Regions from separate parts of the Rahnella sp. P4_A8 genome, predicted to be linked through region 3. Evidence: predicted binding sites of a transcription regulator. Region 3 holds the regulator's gene; each other region holds the start of a gene.
The links. Region 3 encodes Fur, which represses iron uptake genes when iron is present. Its sites were predicted from a motif close to ATAATAATGAGAACNACTATCAA; they were not measured.
Positions count from the first base shown of each region.

Region 1: sodA (superoxide dismutase [Mn]) is a predicted target of Fur. The motif match lies at 3,078-3,100, and genes of this name have one in related genera.
Region 2: gpmA (2,3-diphosphoglycerate-dependent phosphoglycerate mutase) is a predicted target of Fur. The motif match lies at 3,563-3,585, and genes of this name have one in related genera.

Region 1 is NZ_JBFUHK010000006.1:94,269-100,637, forward strand. Features, by position in the region: gene fdnG (formate dehydrogenase-N subunit alpha) at 1-1,980, opposite strand, end outside; gene fdhD (formate dehydrogenase accessory sulfurtransferase FdhD) at 2,126-2,968, shown strand; gene sodA (superoxide dismutase [Mn]) at 3,179-3,799, shown strand; gene AC1DUO_RS05345 (methyl-accepting chemotaxis protein) at 4,071-6,017, shown strand; gene yiiM (6-hydroxyaminopurine reductase) at 6,121-6,369, shown strand, end outside.
Region 2 is NZ_JBFUHK010000009.1:136,680-143,048, forward strand. Features, by position in the region: gene galT (galactose-1-phosphate uridylyltransferase) at 1-736, shown strand, start outside; gene galK (galactokinase) at 736-1,884, shown strand; gene galM (galactose-1-epimerase) at 1,878-2,924, shown strand; gene AC1DUO_RS07700 (PsiF family protein) at 3,076-3,408, shown strand; gene gpmA (2,3-diphosphoglycerate-dependent phosphoglycerate mutase) at 3,616-4,368, shown strand; gene AC1DUO_RS07710 (DUF1479 domain-containing protein) at 4,615-5,880, shown strand; gene AC1DUO_RS07715 (hypothetical protein) at 6,145-6,369, opposite strand, start outside.
Region 3 is NZ_JBFUHK010000019.1:53,551-59,919, reverse strand. Features, by position in the region: gene chiP (chitoporin ChiP) at 1-1,290, shown strand, start outside; gene chiQ (ChiQ/YbfN family lipoprotein) at 1,304-1,639, shown strand; gene fur (ferric iron uptake transcriptional regulator) at 1,768-2,223, opposite strand; gene fldA (flavodoxin FldA) at 2,536-3,063, opposite strand; gene AC1DUO_RS12335 (methyl-accepting chemotaxis protein) at 3,485-5,149, shown strand; gene ybfE (LexA regulated protein) at 5,226-5,507, opposite strand; gene ybfF (esterase) at 5,769-6,369, opposite strand, start outside.

The DNA of each region.
Region 1 (6,369 bases), on a different contig from region 3:
CAGTTTCATAAACAGACGGGCGATAATTTTGCCGTCGTGCAGCGCTTCACCCGGTGGCTCAGAGGCCTGGAAGTGCCATTGCAGCCAGCGACCGGAGTTCACAATCGAACCGTTTTCTTCTGCAAAACAGGAAGACGGCAGACGGAATACCTCGGTCTGAATATCGGCGGTCTGCACGTCGTTCATTGCACCGTGGTTTTGCCAGAAGTTTGAGGACTCAGTCACCAGCGGGTCGATCACCACCATGTATTTGAGTTTTGAGAGTGCACGCGAGGATTTGTTTTTGTCCGGGAAGGCCGCCAGCGGGTTGAAGCCCTGCACGATATACCCGTTCAGCTTGCCTTCGGTCATCAGCTCGGCCTGTTGCAGCACGTCGTAGCTTTTGTCCCATTTCGGCAGCCAGTCAAAGCCCCAGTCATTTTCCGCCGTGGCGTGATCGCCCCAGAAGCTTTTCATCATACTGACGAAAAAGTTCGGCGTGTTTTTCCAGAAATTGACCTGTCCATCCACCAGCGGTGCGGGCGTAATCTGATGCAGATAATCAGTGAAATTAGTCTGTTTTTCCGACGGCAAAGGCATGTAACCCGGCAGGTTCAGCGACAGCAAACCGAGGTCGGTATAGCCCTGAATATTGGAGTGACCACGCAGGGCATTCACGCCGCCGCCCGGCATACCAATGTTGCCAAGCAGCAACTGGATCATCGCCGCACAGCGGATGGTTTGTGCGCCGCCGGTATGGTGCGTCCAGCCCAGCGCATACAAAATGGTCGAGGTTTTATCGCGCGCGCAGGTTTCCGCCAGAATGGAGCTGATCAGCAGGAAATCTTCTTTCGAGGTACCGCACAGACGTTCCACCAGTTCCGGCGTGTAACGGGAAACATGCTCTTTCAGCAAGTTCCAGACACAGCGCGGGTCCTGCAACGTTTTATCCTGTTTCGCGAAGCCTTTTTCATCCAGCTGATAGTGCCAGCTTTCTTTGTTATAGGATTTTTTCGCCGCGTTAAAACCGCTGAAAAGACCGTCGTTGAATTCATAATCTTCACGTACCAGCAGGCTGGCATTGGTGTATTCCAGGACGTATTCGGTCTGAATTTTATTGTGGGTGATCAGATAGTTGATCATGCCGAGCAGGAAGGCCGTGTCAGAACCAGCGCGAATCGGCGCGTAGATATCGGCCACCGCAGCACTGCGGTTAAAGCGCGGATCGACGACGATGACTTTGGCGTTATTTTTGGTTTTGGCCTCAATCACCCATTTGAATCCGACAGGGTGCGCTTCCGCCGCATTTCCGCCCATAATTAAAATCACATTGGCGTTTTTGATGTCGACCCAGTTGTTCGTCATCGCACCACGACCAAAGGTTGGCGCTAATGCCGCCACGGTCGGGCCATGACACAGACGGGCCTGACAGTCGATCGCCACCATACCCAGCGCGCGGGTGAATTTCTGATCCAGCAGACCGGTTTCATTACTGGCCGCAGAAGAACACAGCATGCCGGTGGTCAGCCAGCGATTGACCGTCACGTTGTTTTCATTTTTCTCGACGAAGTTGGCGTCGCGGTCATCTTTCATCAGGCGGGCGATACGGGAAATCGCCTCGTCCCACGTGATGCGCTGCCATTTATCGGAACCGGGAGCGCGGTATTCCGGATATCTGAGACGGCCTTCGCTGTGGATGTAATCCAGCACGCCTGCGCCTTTCGGGCACAACGAGCCACGACTGACCGGATGATCGGCGTCACCCTCTACGTGGAAGATATTTTCAGTGACGTTTTTCGCGCCATCGCCCTGGCTGTAAATCAGTATTCCGCAACCTACGGAACAGTAAGTGCAGTTGTTGCGGGTTTCACGGGAGCGAAGCAGTTTGTATTGGCGGGTTTCCGCCAGCGCCATGGTAGGAGTAAATCCTAATAATGCCGCCGTGGTGCCGGCCATACCACCCGCACATATTTTGAATAATTGTCTTCTGCTGACTTGCATGAAAGACTCCTTCCCATCATCTGTTAACACATTGCTTTTCAAATTGGCGCTTTCCGCAGCTGATGCGGAAGCGTTAAAATTAAAGCCAAGTACCCATAGTTTTTGTACGGCTTATGTAGCCGGAATGTTTATAAGGTTATTGCTAATGGATGTCCATCAAGTAAACGAACTGGGCGAAAAAGATGACAAAAAAGTGACTCAGATCATCGGAGCCAGCCAAAAAACGGTGATGCAGCGCGCACATCTCAATGAGCCGGAAGATGACTGGATTGCTCAGGAAGTGCCCGTTGCGCTGGTTTATAACGGCATTTCGCATGTGGTCATGATGGCTTCACCGAAAGATCTGCAGGCCTTTGCGCTGGGCTTTTCGCTGTCAGAAGGGATTATTGAATCGGTCAGTGATATTTACGGGATGGAGGTGACACCAAACTGTAACGGGATTGAGGTTAACATCGAATTATCGAGCCGCCGTTTCGCCGGGCTGAAAGAACGCCGACGTGCCATGGCAGGCCGCACCGGGTGCGGCGTCTGCGGCATCGAACAGTTAGGCGATTTATTCCGCCCGCTCGCGCCGCTGCCGTTCAGCCAAACCTTTGATCTGGCGAATCTGGACAACGCGCTGCACCAGCTGAAATCCGTGCAGGAAATCGGCCAGCTTACCGGCTGTACCCACGCCGCCGCGTGGATCACGCCGGAAGGTGAATTACTGGGTGGCTGCGAAGATGTGGGCCGTCATGTAGCTCTCGATAAAATGCTCGGTATGCGTGCCAGACAAAACGACTGGATATCCGGCGCCGCGCTGGTATCAAGCCGCGCCAGCTATGAAATGGTGCAGAAAGCCGCGATGTGCGGCATCGAAATCCTGTTTGCCGTCTCCGCCGCCACCACGCTCGCAGTCGACGTTGCCGAAAAATGCAATCTGACGCTGGTCGGTTTCAGTAAACCGGGACGGGCAACGGTGTATACGCATCCGCAGCGGTTACGTTAACTCTCTCTAAGCACCGCGTGCCTTTAGACAATTTAGGATTGTTTGCGGTTATCTGGTTCTAAGCCCCGTATAACAGGCGCTTACGAGTACCCGCACAAAGCATGGAGCATAGATAATCATTTTCAATATCATTTAATTAACTATAATGATCCGACTGATTACGCGGTGCTCACAATGACGGTGCCGCCCTACACTATGGAGACGATGAACATGAGTTATTCACTGCCATCACTGCCTTACGCATACGACGCACTCGAACCGCATTTCGACAAAGAAACGATGGAAATCCATCACACTAAACATCACCAGGCTTACGTGAACAACGCTAACGCTGCGCTGGAAAGCTTGCCGGAACTGGCTGCATTGCCGGTTGAAGAACTGATCACCAAACTGGATCAGGTTCCTGCAGACAAGAAAGTTGCACTGCGTAACAACGCAGGCGGCCACGCTAACCACAGCCTGTTCTGGAAAGGCCTGAAAACCGGCACCACCCTGCAGGGCGAACTGAAATCTGCGATCGAACGCGATTTCGGCAGCGTTGACGCTTTCAAAGAAACTTTTGAGAAAGCAGCGACCACTCGTTTCGGTTCAGGCTGGGCATGGCTGGTGCTGAAAGACGGCAAACTGGCGGTTGTTTCTACTGCTAACCAGGACAGCCCGCTGATGGGCGAAGCCATTTCCGGCGCTTCCGGTTACCCGCTGCTGGGCCTGGACGTGTGGGAACACGCTTACTACCTGAAATATCAGAACAAACGCCCTGATTACATCAAAGCCTTCTGGGCTGTTGTAAACTGGGACGAAGCAGCAAAACGTCTGGCTGAAGCGAAGTAATTTCGCCCTGCCGCCCTTCGCGGGCATGATGATGTTTTCGCCAATGGCGGGTCAGTGACCCGCCTTTTTTATGTCCTGAATTTGTATGCATGATCACTGTTTTACAGCGAATTATTCTTCCGTTTCCCACCATTATTAGACCCCGCTCGCATTAATCAAAAATACGCCACAGATCCTATAAAGTTTATTAAACAACCTACCGATAGATTGTTCACAAAGGCGTCACAAAAACGCATGTCTATTTAAAAGGGATGTTTGACGGAGAATGATTATGAGTAACGGATCGGGTCTTTCGCAGTGGATGAACAATCTCAAGGTCGGCACCAAACTGGGTCTGGGTTTCGGGCTGGTGCTTTTGATCGCGGCCGTCATTACCACTGCGGGAATGATTAAATTTAACGACATCAGTCAGCGTGCGGAAAAAGTCGATTTCAGTAATCAGATGAACGCATTACTCAATGATGCCCGCCTCAGCCGTACGCTTTATCAGCTCAATTACAATCCGGCATATCTCAAACAAAATCAGGACAACATAGACGCGCTGTCGCAACTGATTGAGCAGTCGAAAGACAAGCTGAAATGGGATGCCGCTGGCCAGGCAGAACTGGAGCAGGTGCCGGTAAAAATTCATGAATATCAGCAGGCACAAGCCGCGTTTAAAGAAGCCGTCGACCGCAAAGATGCGGTACGCGCCAGCTGGAATCTTTCCGAAACCGAAGCCGTTGTGAAACGTTTACAAGATCAGCTGCGTGTGGAAGATGCCGATCCTTCCATTCGTCTTTCACTGGCCGAAGTCATTCAAAAACTGATCAACGTGCGTTATGACGTGCGCGGCCTGTTGCTCAACATCAACAAGGAATCGGAAGCCAGGCTGTTAAAGTCAATTGATGATACGCAGGCCAATGCTAAAAAGCTGAACGCATTACTGTTGCCGGATCAGCAGGCCACACTCGCCCCGCTGATGAGTGCGCTGGCGACCTATAAAGATCACGTTATGGCCTACATGCCGGCTTACGAAGATGAACAAAAGAACTCGCAGCTGCTGACAGTAAAAGCCGCTGAGATGAACACACTGGTCGCAAAAATATTCAAAAATGAACTGGATAACACGCATAAAGACATCACTAATGCGCAGATGATCATGATGGTGATTACGCTGATCGTAATGCTGGTGGGGATTATCATTGCATGGCGAATCACCCGCCAGATTGCCCAGCCGCTGCGCGATACGCTGAAAACGGCGGAGGCGATTGCGCGGGGCGATCTGACTGTCGCGCATCCAACCACACGTCGCGATGAGCTGGGTATGCTGATGAACGCGGTGTCCGCGATGAGCCAGAATCTCAGTACGATGATTTATGAAATCCGCTCCGGCGTTTCACAGGTTTCTCACGCGGCGGCTGAAATCGCCGCCGGGAATACCGATCTTTCCTCACGCACCGAACAGCAGGCCGCAGCGGTTGAAGAAACCGCCGCCAGCATGGAAGAACTGAGCGCGACGGTGAAACAGAACGCCGATAACGCCCATCACGCCAGCAAACTGGCCAGCGAGGCTTCGGGCACCGCAACGCTCGGCGGCAAACAAGTCGGCGAAGTGGTCGACACCATGCAGCAGATTTCCGGCAGCTCAAAACGTATCGCCGAAATTACGTCCGTCATCAACAGCATCGCGTTCCAGACCAATATCCTGGCGCTGAACGCTGCGGTTGAAGCCGCGCGTGCCGGTGAACAGGGTCGCGGATTCTCAGTCGTCGCCTCGGAAGTCCGCATACTGGCACAGCGCAGTGCGCAGGCAGCGAAAGAGATCGAAGGGCTGATTGCCGAGTCGGTTGAACGTGTTAACACCGGCGCGAAGCTGGTGGAAAATACCGGACGCACCATGCAGGATATCGTGAAATCCGTCTCGCATGTGCGCGATATCATGGGTGAAATCGCCTCTGCTTCTGACGAGCAAAGCCGTGGTATCAGCCAGATTTCGCAGGCGATTGTCGAAATGGACAGCACGACACAGCAGAACGCCGCGCTGGTTGAGCAGTCATCCGCTGCCGCCGATTCACTCGAAGATCAGGCCGCGACGCTGACGCAGGCAGTCTCGGTATTCCGCCTGGCCGATAACGGCGATATGCTGGCCGCACCGGCATCCGCCGCGCTGCGCCGTCCGGCCCTGCCGCTGCCAGTTCAAGGCAAAACCAGTCAGGATAACTGGGAAACGTTCTGACTGATGAACCTGCGCACCCCGCATGTGCGCAGGTATTCCTTCTACTCCCGCTGCCGAATGCAGGTTATGCTTGAGCGAGTGACATTTCAGCAGCGGAGAGCTTATGCATTATCCCGACGTGTACATCGGTACCATCGAGCATTATCCCGACTTTTCACCCAGTGCGATTGCCAAACGTCAGGTTGATGGCGCTGTCGCTCTGACGCCTCTCGGGCTGGAGAACGATCAGCAGGCCGAGAAGTCTTATCACGGTGGCGCTGACCGCGCGCTGTGTCATTTTCCCCGCGAGCATTACGCCTGGTTGCGCCAGCAGTTTCCCGAAGAAGAGGACCGTTTTCATCCGCCTGCGTTT
Region 2 (6,369 bases), on a different contig from region 3:
CAGCCGGGTGATCTGTTTCTCGCCGGATCACAGCAAAACGCTGCCACAACTGTCGGTTGAAGCCCTGACGGAGATCGTCAGAACCTGGCAGGAGCAAAGCGCGGATCTGGCAAAAACCTATCCATGGGTGCAGGTTTTTGAGAACAAAGGCGCGGCGATGGGATGCTCCAACCCGCATCCGCATGGTCAGATCTGGGCCAACAGCTTCCTGCCTAACGAAGCCGAACGCGAAGATCGCCTGCAACGCACCTATCTTGAACAGCAAGGTTCGCCGATGCTGCTGGATTACGTGCAGCGCGAACTGGCCGATGGCAGCCGTACGGTGGTCGAAACCGAACACTGGCTGGCGGTGGTGCCTTACTGGGCAGCGTGGCCGTTCGAAACCTTGCTGTTGCCGAAAGTTCACGTCAAACGCATTACCGAACTGAGCGATGCACAACGCGGTGATCTGGCGCTGGCGCTGAAAAAGCTGACCAGCCGTTATGACAACCTGTTCCAGTGCTCTTTCCCGTATTCGATGGGCTGGCATGGCGCGCCATTTACCGAAGACGACAACGAACACTGGCAGTTGCACGCACATTTCTATCCGCCGTTGCTGCGTTCAGCCACGGTGCGCAAATTTATGGTCGGCTACGAAATGCTGGCTGAGACCCAACGCGACCTGACAGCGGAACAAGCCGCCGAGCGTCTGCGGGCGGTGAGTGATGTCCATTATCGTGAGGCCGGAGAAAAATAATGAAACTGAAGACCAAAACCCTGGAAATCTTTGCCGATAAATTCGGCTACCCTGCCACCATTACCATCAAAGCACCGGGCCGTGTAAATCTGATCGGCGAACATACCGATTACAACGACGGTTTCGTGCTGCCATGCGCCATCGATTATGAAACAGTGATTGCCTGTGCACAGCGTAATGACCGCACCATCCGCGTGATCGCCGCCGATTTCGATAACGACGAAGACAGCTTCTCGCTCGACGAGCCTATTTTGCACAGCGATGCGCACCCGTGGGCCAACTACGTGCGTGGCGTGGTGAAGCATCTGATGCTGCGTAACAAAGATTTCTCCGGCGCGGACATGGTGATCAGCGGCAATGTGCCACAGGGTGCAGGCCTGAGTTCATCCGCATCGCTGGAAGTGGCGGTCGGTCAGGCGCTGAAATCATTGTACGATCTGCCGCTGGACGGCGTTGCGCTGGCACTGAACGGTCAGGAAGCGGAGAACCAGTTTGTCGGCTGTAACTGCGGCATTATGGATCAGCTTATTTCTGCGCTGGGCAAAGAAAATCATTCACTGCTGATCGACTGTCGCTCGCTGGAAACCCGTGCAGTGTCCATGCCGAAAAACGCCGCGGTGGTCATTATCAACTCCAACGTGAAACGCGGTCTGGTGGACAGCGAATACAATGCCCGTCGCGAACAGTGCGAAGTGGCGGCACGCTTCTTTGGCGTAAAAGCGCTGCGTGACGTTGACCCTGCCCTGTTCTTCTCCATTCAGGATGAGCTGGATCCGGTCGTTGCCCGCCGTGCACGTCACGTCATCACAGAAAATGACCGTACGCTGGCAGCAGCTGATGCGCTGGCCAGTGGCGACCTGAAACGTATGGGCGAGCTGATGGCAGAATCTCACGCCTCAATGCGTGATGATTTTGAAATCACCGTGCCGCAAATCGATAAGCTGGTGGAAATCGTTAAAGAAGTGATTGGCGATAAAGGCGGCGTGCGCATGACCGGCGGCGGCTTTGGCGGTTGCATCGTGGCGCTGGTGCCGGAAGACATGGTGGAGAAAGTCCGTCATGCCGTTGAACAGCAATATCACGCGCACAGCGGTCTGAAAGAAACCTTCTACGTTTGCACAGCTTCCCAAGGAGCAGGCATATGTTAAAACCTGAAAACACGCAACTGGCGCCCGATGGCCAGCCGTTTGAACAGGTTACGCTACAGAATGCGGCAGGTGCCACCGCCACATTCATGGACTGGGGCGCGACCTGGTTGTCCTTTACCCTGCCGCTGACGGATGGCTCCACGCGTGAACTGCTGCTGGGCTGCCAGTCACTGCAGGAATACATGAACCAGAGCGCGTATCTGGGCGCGACCGTCGGACGTTATGCCAACCGTATCGCCCGCTCGCAGTTTGATATTGACGGCAAACCGCATCTGGTGGTCGCCAATCAGGGCGTGCATCAGCTTCACGGCGGGCCGGAAGGTTTCCATGCGCGTCGCTGGACTATTCTCGAACAGACCGCGCAGAAGCTGACGTTCCAGCTATTTTCGGCCGACGGCGATCAGGGTTATCCGGGCAACATGACGGCGAAAGTGCATTACCAGCTGACTGACGATAACCGTCTGGAAATCCGTTACGAAGCGACGGTTGATAAGCTATGCCCGGTCAATCTGACCAATCATGCCTATTTCAATCTCGACGGCGAAGGCACCGATGCGCGCCAGCACAAGCTGCAACTGTTTGCGGACCGTTTCCTGCCGGTCGACAGCGATGGCATTCCTTGTGCGGATCCGACCCCGGTTGAAAACACCGGCATGAATTTCAACGCAGCCAAAACGCTGGCGAAAGATTTCCTCACCGACCGCGACCAGCAACGCGTGAAAGGCTATGACCACGCCTATCTGCTCAACCGCACCTGCAACAGCGGCAGCAATCCGGCAGCGCATTTGTGGTCTGCCGACGGCAAAGTCAAAATGACAATGTTTACGTCTGCGCCCGCCGTGCAACTCTACAGCGGTAATTTCCTGGGCGGAACACCGAACCGCAGCGGCGGTGAATACGCCAGTTACAGCGGTGTCGCGCTGGAAAGCGAATTTCTGCCGGACAGCCCGAATCACGCCACCTGGCCGCAACCGAGCTGCTGGGTCAAACCGGGTCAGACGTATAAATCCTCGACGACGTATCAGTTCTTCGCGTTGTAATTCGTTCAGGACAGGGCTTCCAGGCTCTGTCCTTTTCCCAAACTTCTTCGAATTTGTGACTGACTGCGCATCTGCTTCCGCACTTTCTCAGCTAAACATCTAAACTCAGAGGGTGTCCTGCATAAAAGGACGTTTATTAAGGAGTTTTGATATGCGTTTACCTGTTGTGCTATCCCTGCTGGCAACGCTGTGCGCGGCGGGTTCCGCTCTGGCGGCGGACCCGGTGAAAGTCCCTTCTCCTGCTCAGACTGAGCAACGCCAAAAAATGACCGATTGTAATCAGCAGGCCACTACGCAGTCCCTGAAAGGGGATGAACGTAAAAAATTCATGAGCAATTGTCTGAAAGCAGAGGCTAAAACTGACGATAAAATGAATCCTCAGCAGATGAAAATGAAAACCTGTAATGCCGATGCCGCGAAGCAAAATCTGAAAGGTGATGCGCGTAAATCCTTCATGAGTACCTGCCTGAAAAAAGCCAGCTGATCACGCTGACCTGCTTGTACAAAACGCGCTGTCAGGGTGACCTTCTGCGCGTTTTGTTTTACATCGTCGCAGCAAATTCGTTATGTTTAATACAAACAGCGTCCCGCAAAGATTTCCTGAGGAAGTTTCAGATTGCTGAGTGGGATGCCCAGACCCTATAATGATAACTGTTATCATTGAAAATTGAGTTAACTGAGGAGTTTAGCTATGGCTGTAACCAAGCTGGTGCTGGTAAGACACGGTGAGAGTGAGTGGAATAAAGAAAACCGCTTTACCGGTTGGCATGATGTTGAACTGTCCGATAAGGGCCGCACCGAAGCAAAAGCTGCTGGTCAGCTGCTGAAAGACGAAGGCTTCCAATTCGATTTTGCATACACCTCTGTGCTGAAACGTGCCATCCACACACTGTGGAGCGTTTTGGACGAACTGAACCAGCCATGGCTGCCAGTTGAGAAATCCTGGAAACTGAACGAACGTCATTACGGTGCGTTGCAGGGTCTGGATAAAGCAGAAACTGCACAGAAATACGGTGACGAGCAAGTTAAACAATGGCGTCGTGGTTTTGCTGTGACGCCACCAGAACTGGATCGCGCTGACGAACGTTTCCCTGGCCACGACCCACGTTACGCTAAACTGACTGCGGCAGAACTGCCAACGACAGAAAGCCTGGCGCTGACCATCGAACGCGTCATCCCTTACTGGACTGAAGTGATCAAACCACGCATCGCCAGCGGCGAGCGCGTCATCATCGCGGCACACGGTAATTCCCTGCGCGCACTGGTTAAATATCTCGACGACCTGAGCGAAGAAGAAATTCTGGAACTGAACATCCCTACCGGTGTTCCACTGGTTTACGAGTTTGACGAAAACTACAAACCAATCAAACGTTACTATCTGGGTAATGCCGACGAAATCGCAGCGAAAGCAGCGGCCGTGGCAAACCAGGGTAAAGCGAAGTAATTTCACGTTTTCTTCTGCGTTAAGCAGGAAGATTGGCAAGGCACGCACACGCGTGCCTTTTTTGTTTTCTGAATCCGACACTCCCCCGCCCTTATCCGGATTTCCGGTAAATCCTCCCTGTTGTGAAAATCGTGATCCAACGCCGGCTTTTCAGATAACAGTTTTGCTACATTCATTTAAACTTTCGAATGAAAGTAATTTAATATTCGTACGAAATAATCATTTCAGCAACCTGCCGGAGGTTTTATGGATAACAGATTTACGTCAACGACATTACCTGTTGATTATAAAAAGAATATTATCGAGATGAAAAAACAACTCCGCGCACAGATTAGCGATGTTGAAGGACTCTTCCGTCAGGTATGCGAAAAAATTGAAACGGAGATCGCCGCAGCACGGGCGGAGGAGGCAGCGAACGGGACTGCATGGCCACAAATCAGCTGGGCAGCGCTGGCGGAAGGCCGGGTTTCTGATGCGCAAATTGCTCAGGTGAAACGCCGCGGCTGTCTGGTGGTCCGTCAGACATTTGACCGCGATGACGCGCTGGCGATGGATAAATCCATGCTGCATTACCTCGATGCCAACCATTTCGATGAGGTCTACCGCGGGCCGGGTGATAACTTCTTCGGATCGCTGGAAGCTTCCCGGCCTGAAATTTATCCGATCTACTGGTCTCACGCGCAAATGGAAGCCAGACAGAGCCAGGAAATCGGCACGGTTCAGTCATTTTTAAACCGTCTCTGGAAGTTCGGGGACCATCAGGGCGCATGGTTTAATCCTGACGTAAATATTATCTATCCGGACAGGATCCGCAGGCGTCTTCCGGGCACCACTTCTAAGGGGCTGGGCGCGCATACCGATTCCGGCGCGTTAGAACGCTGGCTGTTACCGGCGTATCAGAAAGTCTTCCGCAAGATTTTCACCAACCGTTTTGAGGAATACGATCCATGGGATGCGGCTTTCAGACCCGACGTCAATGAATACGATGTGGAAAACACGACGAAATGCTCAGCGTTCCGGACATTCCAGGGCTGGACTGCGCTATCTGATATGCAAACCGGACAGGGCTTGCTGCACGTCGTTCCGGTGCCTGAGGCGATGGCGTATGTGCTGCTGCGTCCGCTGCTTGATGATGTGCCGGAAGATGAACTCTGTGGCGTTGCGCCTGGCCGCGTTTTACCTGTTTCAGAAAAATGGCATCCGCATCTGATTAAAGGCCTGTGCAGTATTCCGGAACTTCAGGCGGGCGACTCGGTATGGTGGCATTGTGACGTCATTCATTCCGTCGCGGCGGTTGAAGATCAGCAAGGATGGGGAAATGTGATGTACATTCCAGCCGCGCCGCTGTGCGAAAAGAATGTCGCTTATGCCCGTAAGGTACACGAAGCGCTGAAGACAGGCGCTTCACCAGCGGATTTCCCCCGCGAAAACTATGAAGCAAACTGGACAGGCCGATTCCTTGAACGAGATCTCAACGCTAACGGACGGCTGGGCGTAGGGCTGAAGAAGTAACTCCGCGGCTACGTTTTCAGTAATGCATAAAACAATAAGCCCCGATAATTAACCGGGGCTTTGACTTTCTCATCAGGCAAAATCAGAAACACGTTAGCACTGAAAATAACGTTGTATTAATTGCGCAAGGAAAGCCATAAACAAGCCAAACCACAAGATTTTGATAAACCAGCGAGCGTACCGCCAGAGATAACGTTCCCTTTCATTAGCTTTGTGAATGGCTTTATCCAGTTCGTCTTCTGTCATCATCCTGCTCTTGCTTTATCAGGTATTTGAATCTTCTACTATCCTGATATTCATCCGTTTAATACGTGAGTAAATCCACAATCCCAGGCAAATAAATGTTCCAAAGAATAGCGTGAACACTTGTGACATTAAGCAGGCAAGGACCGGCGCGGTGATAAACGCTGTAATGCCATAGACGTATTCGCCATTCAGTAAAATCACGTCATACCCAAAAGCCCCCATAATTCCCATCAGCAAACCCAC
Region 3 (6,369 bases):
TCCACACTGACCGGCGGTGTGTACTACTGGCAGCGTGAACGTGACCGCAAGGACATGGATCCGGCGAGTGACCACTACAAAGACTATACAACCAACCTTTCGCATTCTACCGCTAACCTGAACCTCGATTTTTCTTCCGGCTATGCCTGGGACATGTTTGGTATTGATATCGCAGCCTTTACGGCGATTGAAATGGCCGAGAGCAGCGAGAGCGGCCATCCCAACGAAATCGCCTTTTCTAACAGCAACCGCGCCTACGACGAAGATTACTCCGGGGATAAAAGTGGGGTCAGTCTTTATAAGGCAGCCGGTAAATTCAAATATGGCGGATTCTGGGGGCACGCAGGGTATATTCAGCCTACCGGACAGACGCTGATCGCACCGCACTGGAGCTTTATGCCGGGTACGTATCGCGGTGCGGAAGCCGGTTATAAACACGATTTCGGTGACCCGGGTGAACTGAGTTTCTCCTATATGTGGGCTGATGAATATAAATCGCCGTGGCATCTGGAAATGGATGATTTCCGCCAGAATGACAAGAAAACCGGCGTTTCTTATATTCATTCGCTCGGTGCGAAATATGATTTTAAAAATGACTTCGTACTGGAAGGCGCATTTGGCCAGGCTGAAAGTTATGTCGATCAGTACTTTGCTAAGGCCTCGTACAAAATGGATCTGCTGGGCAATCCGCTGACCACCAGCTATCAGTTCTATGGTGCAGAAGACCGCATCAGTGACAAGAATGATCCGAACAGTCTGTATGACGGTCTGGCATGGTTGCAGGCACTGACCTTTGGCTATACCACCGGGCAGTTTAACTGGCGTCTGGAAGGGACGATGGTGAAAGCGGAAGGGAATCAGGGCTACTTCCTGCAGCGCATGACCCCGACTTATTCTTCCTCAAACGGCCGTCTTGATGTGTGGTGGGACAACCGCTCGGACTTCAACGCCAACGGTGAAAAAGCAGTATATGCCGGCGTGCTTTATGATCTGGCGAAATGGGACCTGCCGGGGTTCGCGGTCGGTGGTTCGTACGTCTATGCGTGGGATGCCAAACCGAGCACCAACGCCGCTTATGACCAGAGCCAGCGTCTGAAAGAAAGCGCATGGAGCCTGGATGCGCTGTACACCATTCAGGAAGGGCGCGCCAAAGGGACGTTGTTCAAACTGCATTACACCCAGTACGACAACCATTCGGACATACCGAGCTGGGGCGGCGGTTACGGCAACATTTTCCAGGATGAAAAAGACGTGAAATTCATCGTTATCGCTCCATTTACTATTTTCTGAGGTCGCTATGTCGATGAATAAATTACTGATGATCATGGTTTCGGCTGTTTTGCTGGCCGGTTGTGCACCCACCGCCGATCAGGCACAAATATCCCAAACGCGGGAAGATTACCGTGCCTGTATCAATACGTCAGAAGGCAATCCGGACAAACTGGCATCCTGCGAGGTGTTACTGAATAAACTGAAACAGGAAAAAGCCCACCAGCAATTTGCAGAACAGGAGACGGTGCGCGTGGTGGATTATCAGCGATGTCTGACGGCGCGTAAAACTGGCGACGGTCAGGCATATGCTGCTGATTGCGGGAAAATCTGGCAGGAAATAAAAACGAACAATTCACCTAAGCCGTGAATCTCAGCAGCGAAACATACCCCGGCTTGCCGGGGTTTTTTATGCCTGCTATCCGGGCTCAATCTGCGTCGATATCAGACATAAAAAAACCGCTTTTCAGCGGTTAATTTAGTCAAAGCCTGTGCAGATTACTGCGCAGGTTTATCGTTGTGCAAAGAGTCATCTTCGCGGCAATCGCCTGCTTCACAGTGGCCGTACAGATACAGGCTGTGGTTGGTGAGCTTGATACCGTGTTTCTTAGCAATCTCACGCTGACGACCTTCAATATATTCGTCACGGAATTCGATCACACGACCGCAATCCAGACAGATCAGGTGGTCGTGGTGATGTTGCTGGGTCAGTTCGAATACGGACTTGCCGCCTTCGAAGTTATGACGGGTGACAATACCGGCGTCGTCAAACTGGTTCAGAACGCGGTAAACCGTCGCCAGGCCAATTTCTTCACCCATATCAATCAGTTGCTTGTAAAGATCTTCCGCACTAACGTGATGACCTTCCGGCGCTTGCAGCACTTCCAGGATTTTGAGGCGCGGAAGCGTGACTTTTAAGCCGGCTTTCTTCAGTGCGGTGTTGTTGTCAGTCATGCGGATTCAGTCCTGTTACTATGTGCTAATCAAGTTGAGGCATGCAGCCTGTGGCATCGGCGGCACAAAATTATTCGTTTAGTCTCTTCGTTTAACGCAATGTGCCAATTCTCGTCAACGACAGCCTGTTAATAAAGATCACAAATTGCCGGTCACATTTGGAATGCAACGACTTGATCAATAGAAAAAACAGAGGAACTCAGTGTACCTTGATACGACCGAAAGTTACAATTTTGTAGCAGTTAAATTGTTAATTTCAGTAATAGTTTGGCCCTTCAATTGTAGAATAAATCCTCAGGGCCAACAGGGTTTTTAGCCAATAATTTCAGAAAGGCTAAGTTCTTCTGTGATCTGTTTCACCCAGGCATCAACACGTTCGCTGGTCAGTTCGGGCTGACGATCTTCGTCAATTGCCAGTCCTATGAAGTGCTTATCATCCGCCAGGCCTTTAGATGCTTCAAAGTGGTAACCTTCGGTAGGCCAATGTCCGACAATCACTGCGCCGCGTGGCTCAATGATATCGCGCACGGTGCCCAGCGCATCGCAGAAATATTCGGCGTAGTCTTCCTGGTCACCGCAACCAAACAGTGCCACCAGCTTACCTTCGAAATCTATCTCTTCCAGCGTTGGGAAAAAGTCGTCCCAGTCACACTGCGCTTCACCGTAATACCAGGTTGGAATGCCGATAAGCAAAATATCGAATTTTTCCAGATCCTCTTTGCTGCTCTTCGCAATGTCATGCACCTCTGCAACATCTTTACCCAATTGCTTCTGGATCATTTTTGCGATGTTTTCGGTGTTACCTGTATCGGATCCAAAGAAGATACCTACAACGGCCATAAGATTACCTAACCTCTTGTTCTCAATGAAGTGCTCTGCAACGCAGGCAATAATAATGCAGATGATAGCAAACTCGTGCGGCGGAGAATATGCTTCTGCTCGCCTTCTTAACTGGGAAATAAGTTTATCGGGCAATATTTTTAAGTGTTATCGCCTTTGTGTGCTTTCACCTGCGGCGAATTAACCTCAGGGTTAATGAGGTCAAAAGCAAGTTTGAGAAATAAGTCGTCACAATACTAAATTTCGAGAACATTCCGCCGATAGATGATTCGGGAGCAATCTCAACATAATAAAGAAATCGATGCCCGGAGAGGTGTTCAAACATGTCCTGGGGCACTTGCCTGCTGGTTACCTGTCTTGATTCTCCGCATCCCCGTCAATCCTCAGGCCAGAAACAGACATGTTTCGAGAGAGGCATATCGTGCAGTTTTTAAAAAATATCACCATCAGGGCCGCTTTATTAACCATTCTTGGCATCTTTTGCGTCATGTGGGCAGGTGTTTCCCTTTACACCGTCACCTCACTGGACACACTGACCCAAAATACCAAAAATAGTACCGAGCTGGTCAACAATATGGCGCTGATCAATAAAGGAAATGATCAGTATTTTCGTACCGTGACGCGCCTGAGCCGCGCCGTGGCACAGCTTCAGGCCGATCCGTCAAAAGGTCCGGAAATTTTTGATACCGCCAAACAATCACTCAGCGGGCTGACGCAGGCACTGGCCAGTTTTAAAGCGGCACCGCATCCGGGGCTGGAAGATTCCTCCGTGCAGGAATTGATCACCAGTTGGGAAAATCTGATCACGCAGGGCGTCACGCCATTGTTCGACGCAGCCCGCAGCAAAAATACGGAGTCCTATAACCAGCTAGCCAATTCCACCGTACCTGCACTGAGCCGCAGCTTTGGCTCATCGATGGAGAAAGTCAGCGGTCAGATCGCTGTCGATTTTGATGCGGCACAACGGCAATCCACCCATCTGACGTCATTTAGCAAAGTGATTCTGCTGACGGCATTTGGTATCGGGCTGGTGATTTTATTGCTGACTGACCGTTATCTGGTGATGGCGCTGGTGAAGCCGCTGGATAAAATCCGCGGTCACTTCGCGGTGATCGCCAGCGGCGATCTGACGTTTTATCTGGAAGAATTCGGTAAAAACTGCGCCGGTAAGCTGATTCCGTTGCTGAACGAGATGCAGTTGAGCCTGGTCAATACCGTTCAGACCATCCGCAACTGCACCAATCACATCTATCAGGGCGCGTCAGAAATTTCAGCCGGGAACAACGATTTGTCTTCCCGTACGGAAGAACAGGCGTCGGCGCTGGAAGAAACCGCTGCCAGCATGGAAGAACTGACGGCTACCGTTAAACACAATGCCGATAACGCGCATCACGCCAGCCAGCTGGTGATGGAGGCTTCCACCACCGCGCAGAAGGGCGGCAACATCGTGGCAGACGTGGTCAGCACCATGAAAGATATCTCCGGCAGCTCGAAGAAAATTGCTGAAATCACTTCTGTGATTAACAGCATCGCTTTCCAGACCAACATTCTGGCGCTGAATGCTGCCGTCGAAGCGGCACGTGCGGGCGAGCAGGGGCGCGGTTTTGCAGTGGTTGCCAGCGAAGTGCGCAATCTTGCACAACGCAGTGCGCAGGCGGCGAAAGAAATCGAGCAGCTCATCAGCGAATCGGTTTCCCGCGTCGACAGCGGTTCGAAATTGGTTGAAAACGCCGGTCAGACGATGAATGAAGTGGTGCGCTCAATTACGCATGTCACTGACATCATGGCGGAAATCGCCTCTGCATCCGATGAGCAAAGCAAAGGAATCAGTCAGGTGGCGGTTGCCGTCACAGAAATGGACAGCGTCACACAGCAGAACGCCGCGCTGGTAGAACAGGCGTCGCAGGCTGCAGTATCACTGGAAGAGCAGGCTTCATTGCTGAACAATGCCGTTGCTACGTTCAAACTTAAAGATAGCGTGACGAGCGTCGGTTCACGTCCGGGGAAGTCAATTTCCGCACCGTTATTGCGTCCGGATACCAGCATGCTTTCGGCGAAAAGTGCTGAAAACTGGGAAACGTTCTGAGCAGGAAGACGTGAATTAATATGGAATAAGTAAGAAAAAACAAACGGGTAGCCTGAGAGGGTTACCCGCTTTTCAATCAGCCTTCATGACCGTTAAGATGCGACAGCAGCATCTCTTCAATCAATTCGCTACGACTGATATTGCGTTCTTCTGCCAGCTTATTGAGCATATCAACAGCATCGGCATTCATTTTCAGCTCCACACGACGCAGGCCGCTCGCTTTATCGCGGCGTAACTGGTTGCGCTTATTGATCCTGAGCTGTTCATCACGGGATAGCGGATTTGTTTTTGGACGCCCCGGACGACGGTCATCTGCGAACAGATCAATCGTCGTGCGATCCAGTTGTTCTTTTGCCATAGGTAGCGGTACAACCAGGGAAGTTTTTACATCGGAAAACCGCAAGCCGGTTCCTGACGAGCGTTTCACACATTTCGGGCTAAGAAACCCTGACCCAATTCACCTCCCGCGACTCACTGTGAGTAAACGGGGCGGCAAAATTATAGCGCGCAATCATACACTGGCGCACCAGGGGTTCACAACGCCTGATTACCCTGATTTCATGATAACTTCTTAAGTTGTGCAGACTTTTTGCACAATTTATCCCCAGGATGTTAAACCTCAGGCCGCATCGATGAAACGGTGCACCGCGCGCAGTACTGCATCGGGTTTTTCCGCGTGCACCCAATGACCGGCTCCCGCCACCACATGCGCTTTGGCCTGCGGAAATTGTCGGGCAATCGCGTCGCGATATTCATCCTGCACATACGGCGATAGCCCGCCACGGATAAACAGCGCCGGGTGATCCCACGGAGGCACGTCTTCCCAGCCGGTAATAGTTTCGTATTCACTGAGCAGCACCGGCACGTTAAAGCGCCATTCTCCCTGCTGGAATGATTTGAGCAGGAACTGGATCACGCCGTCTTCCTTTATATACGTGCGCATACATTCGGTAGCGGAGGTACGGTCGCGGAGTCCTGCCTCGGTCACGGCATTAATCGCCGCAAAAATCTCATCATGGCGACGCACGTGATAATCCACCGGCGCGACATCAATGGCGATCAACTTTTCGATACGGTCGGGGATCAGTGCCGTCAACGCCATCGCCGCTTTCCCACCCATTGAATGGCCGATCACAATGACTTTTTGGAAACCAACAGCATCCAGCGTTTCCACTAAATCCTGCGCCATGGTGGCGTAAGACATTTCATCAGAACGTCCT